3 regions of the Peribacillus sp. RS7 genome follow, and region 3 is predicted to be linked to each of the others. Evidence: riboswitches for the same ligand, from Rfam matches in the RefSeq annotation. Region 3 holds a riboswitch; each other region holds the start of a gene.
The links. A riboswitch is a leader RNA that binds a small molecule or an ion and turns the genes downstream of it on or off. The one in region 3 is predicted to bind thiamine pyrophosphate.
Positions count from the first base shown of each region.

Region 1 (2,274 bases), 280 kb from region 3:
ATGCAGGGATTTTCTGAATAATTATTCTTTTTCCATTGGTTGTGGTTTATTATTGTAATAGTGTAATTTTTACGAATTCAATAATAGGGAAAGAGGGTGGACATTTTGGTGAAGGCAGTTTTTTTTGATTTAGATGATACATTATTATGGGATCAGAAAAGTGTAAAAGAGGCTTTTGTGGCTACATGCGAAGTGGCTAAGGAGAAATATGATTTGAATGTCGACGAGTTTGAAGAAGCTGTGCGGAAGGAAGCGCGTGAGCTTTATTCTTCTTACGATACATATGCTTTTACTCAAATGATCGGTATCAACCCATTTGAGGGGCTATGGGGAAATTTTCAGGATGATCATGATGAATTCCGGAAGATGGCCGGGATTGCACCGGCTTATCGGAAAGAAGCGTGGACGAGAGGCTTGAAGGCATTAGGGATCGATGACCCGGAATTTGGGCTTGAACTGGCAGAACGTTTCCCTGCCGAGAGACGCAAAAAGCCATTTATCTATGAAGAATCATTCCGTGTGTTAGATGAATTAAAAGGGAAGTACAAATTGCTATTGCTTACGAACGGGTCTCCTGAACTGCAAAACACCAAACTTGAAATTACGCCTGAACTAGTTCCTTATTTCGACCAAATCGTCATTTCTGGTGCGTTTGGAAGAGGTAAACCGGATGCCTCCATTTTTGAGCATGCTTTGGAAATCATGGAGCTTGATAAGGATGAAGTATTGATGGTCGGCGATAATTTAATGACGGATATCCTTGGAGCGTCACGGGTAGGCATAAAGTCGGTTTGGATAAATCGCCATGATAAGGAACGGAATGAAGTGCTTCCAACCTATGAAATCAAGCATTTAGAGGAGCTTTTCCCAATCCTTGAGAGCCTGTAAAATTACTCTTCAAGTAACGAATTTTGGAGAGGTTGAAATAAAATATTAGGTCTTTTAAATTATTTACAGAGTGAAAAGGGTGATATATAGTTACCCTGTAATCAATTAAATTATTTAGACTAGGGGTGTCCAATAAAAGTTGGGCTGAGAGAGAAGCGCTTAAGCTTCTTAACCCTCAGGACCTGATCTGGTTCATACCAGCGTGGGGAAGTTAGAATCTACTAAACAATGACCATTTCAATTGGTCATTTCTGTAGTCATACTAACGTTAGCCGGGTCTTAAATATGAGACCTGGCTTTTTCGTGCGAAATGGATTGGATTTTGTCCTTTTTAAATGAACTTAAAAAGGAGAAATGAAATCATGAGTAATTCAGTAAATGACATGAACGTTTCAATTATGTCCAGTTTTGCTGGGAGTAAAAAAGTGTATGTTGAGGGATCTAGACCTGATATTAAAGTACCTATGCGTGAAATTAAGCTAAGTCCGACTACAGGGGCATTCGGCGAAGAGGAGAATCCGCCTTTACGAGTTTATGACACAAGCGGTTTCTATACGGATTCAGAATATCCCATTGATATTCATAAAGGTCTTGCCCCGATTAGACGCAACTGGGTCCTGGAACGGGAAGACGTTGAAGAGTATGAAGGACGTGAAATAAAACCAGAAGATAATGGGTATAGAAAAGTGGATTCACAATCCAAAGTAGAAATTTTTCCGGGATTGAAAAGAAAACCATTGCGTGCGATGGAAGGGCAAAACGTAACCCAGCTCCATTATGCCCGTAAAGGTATCATTACCCCAGAAATGGAATTCATTTCGATCAGGGAAAATGTTGCCCCTGAGTTTGTAAGAGAAGAGGTAGCTAGCGGACGGGCGATCATTCCGGCAAATATTAACCACCCTGAAAGTGAGCCCATGATCATCGGACGAAAATTTCATGTGAAAATAAATGCGAATATCGGAAACTCAGCTGTTAGTTCATCGATCGAAGATGAAGTGGAGAAAATGACTTGGGCTACACGATGGGGAGCCGACAATATAATGGATCTTTCCACCGGAAAGAATATTCACACGACCCGGGAATGGATTATCAGGAATTCGCCTGTGCCAGTTGGAACTGTTCCGATATATCAAGCATTGGAAAAAGTGAATGGAGTCGCGGAAGATTTAAATTGGGAAGTTTTTAGGGATACATTAATCGAGCAGGCCGAGCAAGGTGTCGATTACTTCACCATACACGCTGGTGTCCTTTTGCGATATATCCCTTTAACAGCAAAGCGAGTTACGGGAATTGTTTCCCGAGGGGGCTCCATCATGGCACAATGGTGCTTGGCCCACCACCAAGAAAGCTTTCTCTATACTCACTTTGAAGAGATTTGTGAAA
Region 1 covers NZ_CP168135.1:2,933,726-2,935,999, forward strand. Annotated here, with positions in the region: gene ACDZ29_RS14780 (HAD family hydrolase) at 106-888, shown strand; TPP riboswitch at 1,000-1,114, shown strand; gene thiC (phosphomethylpyrimidine synthase ThiC) at 1,248-2,274, shown strand, end outside.
Region 1: another riboswitch for thiamine pyrophosphate. It lies ahead of thiC (phosphomethylpyrimidine synthase ThiC); the one in region 3 lies ahead of thiT (energy-coupled thiamine transporter ThiT).

Region 2 (2,274 bases), 1.2 Mb from region 3:
CGATTACGATGGATTCCATGCAGGAATTTCTCTCGGAAAAGGGTTTGGCCAAACAATATTGGCCTGAATTTCTTGAAATAATGGATGACTTTCCTCGTACGGCAAGCGGAAAAATCCAGAAATTCCGGCTCCGGGAAATGATAAATGAAAAGATAATAGACAATATATAAGCAGCTTAAATAAATCCATATTGACTAAATGGTGAAAGTGGAGGGGAATATGATGAATAAAAGAATGGCATTTATCACAGGTGCCGGGAGCGGAATTGGCAGAGAGATTGCAAAAAAATTGGCTTCTCGCAATTTTAACATCATCGTGGCTGATTTAAATCTTAAAAATGCAGAGGAAACGGTTTCTATAATCGAAAAGTCGGGTTTTGAAGCCAGAGCGGTCCATTGTGATGTAACGAAATTAGAAAGTGTTAAAAAAGCCGTTGAAGAATCAGTGAACCATTATCAAAGAATAGATATATTGGTTAATAATGCAGGCTGGGATAAGGTGGAACCTTTTTTAAAAAGTGATCCCAGCACATGGAAAAGGATTATCGATATTAATTTACTTGGGCAGATCCATACTTGCAAGGAAATTTTACCTCTTATGATTGAAAATGGTTACGGCAAGGTAGTAAATATTGCATCAGATGCAGCTAGGGTCGGATCAAGTGGAGAGGCAGTTTATTCGGCTGCTAAGGGAGGGGTGATTGCCTTCACAAAAACGATAGCAAGAGAAATGGCACGTCACAAACTCAACATCAATTGTGTTGCACCAGGCCCTGCTGATACTCCTCTATTTCAAGAAATAGGCTCTTATAATGTTGGTATAGCAAGCGCCTTGGAAAAAGCTATTCCATTCCGTCGGCTAGCTCAACCCGAGGACATTGCTGGTGCTGTTGCCTATTTCGTTTCGGAAGATGCAGGGTATATTACGGGGCAAACTCTTTCCGTAAATGGTGGATTAACAATGGTTTAATTGATCGTGGTTAGGTGGGTATGCAAGATTGAAAGGCTAGTAATCCTAAAGCAATATAGCTTGAAAACTTTTTCTAATCGTTTGACAATTGGATTTATCGTGTTAATATAAAGGCAAATGAATTATATATACAATTTGTACCACTAGGGGTGCTTTATAGGTGAAATTTGGTTTTACCTGAGAAGCTGAGATTAAAGTATGACTTTAAGACCCTTAGAACCTGATCTGGTTTATACCAGCGTAGGGAAGTGGGGTCTGGGACAATACGTTTCTGTATTATTTCAAGTACAACCACTTTCTTTACGTTAAAGAAAGTGGTTTTTTATTTGCAAAAAAGAGGTGATTAAAGGTTTTTATCCCGTATCATTCATTGAATAATAGAATTTGGAGGTAATGGACATGAAGTTTTCAGAGGAGATCCGCCAGGAAGTTGATCATATTTGGGAAGCTAGTTTTAATCACCCGTTTGTTGCAGGAATTGGAGATGGCACATTGCCATTAGAGTGTTTTCGTTTTTATGTTATGCAAGATGCCTATTATTTATCTCATTTTGCTAGAGTTCAAGCTTTAGGAGCAGTAAAGGCAACAGACTTACATACAACAAGCAGGCTTGCCGGCCACGCACAAGGAACATATGAAGCGGAGTTGAAGCTTCATGAAAATTTTTCTGAGAGATTAGGCATCACAAAAGAAGAAAGGGAAAATTTCAAACCCGCCCCGACTGCTTATGCTTATACTTCCCATATGTATCGTGCGGCTTATTCTGGACATTTAGGGGATGTTATTGCAGCTATCTTGCCATGTTACTGGCTGTATTATGAAATTGGCGAAAAGCTGCAAGGGTGTGAACCGGAAGAGCCGATTTATCAAGAATGGATAGCGGCTTACGGAGGAGAGTGGTTCCGCTCTTTGGTGGAAGAACAAATTGCGAGGCTTGATGAGATTGCTGAAAAAGTAACAGATGAAGATAAGGAAAGAATGAAGGAACATTTTATCCTTAGCAGCCAATATGAATACTCATTTTGGGAAATGGCTTATCGCTTAGAGACATGGCCTGCTCATAAGGAAATACTGGAAGTATAAAGGAGAATGAAACATGAAAAAAGGATTGAAATTAACGGATATATTAGTCACTATCGTGATTGCCGTAGCATTTGGAATCGTTTATATCCTTTGGGGTTCGATATATTATTCCGTTAAACCATTAGGATTACATCTAGATCAACTTATTTATGGAATGTGGTTTATAGCTGGCCCCGTTGCCTTTTTGATTTTACGGAAACCGGGTGTAGCACTTCTGGCAGA
Region 2 covers NZ_CP168135.1:4,369,794-4,372,067, forward strand. Annotated here, with positions in the region: gene ACDZ29_RS21840 (AMP-binding protein) at 1-170, shown strand, start outside; gene ACDZ29_RS21845 (SDR family NAD(P)-dependent oxidoreductase) at 223-969, shown strand; TPP riboswitch at 1,105-1,233, shown strand; gene tenA (thiaminase II) at 1,369-2,052, shown strand; gene ACDZ29_RS21855 (ECF transporter S component) at 2,066-2,274, shown strand, end outside.
Region 2: another riboswitch for thiamine pyrophosphate. It lies ahead of tenA (thiaminase II); the one in region 3 lies ahead of thiT (energy-coupled thiamine transporter ThiT).

Region 3 (2,274 bases):
CACTCATGTCTTTTACACCTTCTGTCAATATAATGGTTTGACCGATCTTTTGTAGGAGCTGCTCGTCGAAACCATCGGTTAAAGAGATGGAGGCATCCCGAAAGATATCCCAGGCCGTTTTGCATATGATGACCCCCACGACTGCTGCAGCTATTGCATCAAGCCAAGGGATTCCCATCTTAGTACCGATGATTCCAATGAAAGCACCAACACTGACAAGGGCATCGGAACGATTATCCTGTGCAACGGCGTAGATGGAAGAGCTGTTGATCTTTTTACTTAATGCTAAGTTATAACGGTAGATTCCGTACATGAAGATTGCAGAGAATAGGGCGACATAACCGGTAAGCATATTGGGAACGGTTGTTGAATCTTGCTGGAAGAAGGATTCTACAGCACTGAATACAACCTGCAGGCCTACGGTGATCATAATGAAGGCAGCTACCAACGAGGCTACGGTTTCCGCCCGTAAATGTCCATATGAATGATTATCATCTGGAGGTCTCTTCGAAATTTTCAAACCAATCAATACGGCTATGGAAGCGATGATATCGGTCGTATTATTTAAACCATCTGCCCAAAGTCCTTTAGAATCACCGAAATAACCAAATGACAATTTAAGGGCAGACAAGAATATGTAAGCGGCAATGCTTATGTAGGCGCCTTTTTCAGCTGAAATCGAATGTTTATCCATGTCCATTCCCTCCCCTATGTAAATTAGGCTTAATAAAGATAACAAAACAAACCTTAGTGAGTCTATAGAAAAATTGTCGTATTTAGCCATCTAACTTGCTTAATTGCAGGTGTATTGAAGGTATGTAAAGAAGTTGGTTATAAGAAAGAATATCGCCATAAAATGGGAATGACAAGTTGTTGACATATACAGTTTCTTTAGTTGTCAATTAAAGAAACTAGTAGTATATTCTAACCGAGGATCGAAAAATAAATACTTCCACAAGGGGAGCCAAAAAGGCTGAGAGTGAACGGTTGAGTTCAGACCCTATGAACCTGATAGTTAGCACTAGCGTAGGGATGTGGTTTTGGATACAAGCAATACTGGGCATCCATTACCGCCCCGGTGTTGCTTTTTTTTGCGCAAAATTGGCAGGGGGAACTCATGGACATTTTATCATTTTTGGAGTAAGGAGTGGCTTGATGAAAAATAAAACGTTATTCATGACAGAGGTCGCCATTTTTGCATCATTGGCTTTATTACTGGATATGGTCTCTGGATTCATTTTTTCAAGAATCTGGCCTCAAGGGGGTTCGATTTCAATAGCCATGGTACCTATTTTTCTGATGGCATATCGTTGGGGCATAAAAGGTGGGATGTTAGCCGGATTGTTACTTGGACTATTGCAGATTGTCAGTGGTACAGCATGGATCGGAACACCGATCCAAGGCTTCATTGATTATTATCTTGCCTTTATGGTTGTCGGGATATCCGGTGTATTCATGAACAAGTTTGTAAACAGCTATAAAGAGGAAAAGCGTTCCAAAGCGAAATTATACGGGATTGGCGGCATGTTTTTGGGAAGCTTCCTGAGGTTTCTATGTCATTTCACTTCTGGAATCGTGTTTTTTGGATCTGCAGCACCAAAAGGACAGCCAGTAGCGGTTTATTCATTCATTTATAATGGGACCTATATGCTGATCAGTTTTATTTTATCGGCCATTGTGGTGATGATGTTATATTCGGCAGCTTCAAATGTATTACTGAAAAAAGCCTATTAACAAAAAAGCCGGATTCTACAAGAATCCGGCTTTTTTCGGAGAATGATCAAACGATACGTACAGGGCGAACCGGCTCAATTTCATTTTGCAATGAATACCGAACAGGGTGCGTTTTTCGCAATTGAACTACTTGTACTTCCAAGAAAGAATTTTTCCAAACCGCTTTTAGAGCTATTGCCGACGACGATTAGGTCGGCCGCAGTTCTTTCTGCATATTCACATATGCTATCTGGCGCATGTCCTTCCAATATCTCGAATTTCCCCTTGACTTGACATTCACTTAGCAATCTCAACGTATTACTTTCTGCGTTCCGAACACTATTCTCGACGGGGGAAGGGGTGTCAATTACCTTTTGTTCTCGCTGTTCAACTTCAACGACGGGATGTGTCTGGACGGGATCGACATAAAATCCTGCAGCGGGTACAAATCCAGGAGCAGTGACGTTTCCCATGATACTCTGTTCAACCTTATCACTTAGGACATGGACTACGGTCAGCTCAGCTTCAGGAAAGGCCTGTTTGATTATTGCTCCATATTCC
Region 3 covers NZ_CP168135.1:3,209,570-3,211,843, forward strand. Annotated here, with positions in the region: gene ACDZ29_RS16120 (cation diffusion facilitator family transporter) at 1-694, opposite strand, end outside; TPP riboswitch at 948-1,050, shown strand; gene thiT (energy-coupled thiamine transporter ThiT) at 1,156-1,734, shown strand; gene ACDZ29_RS16130 (universal stress protein) at 1,815-2,274, opposite strand, start outside.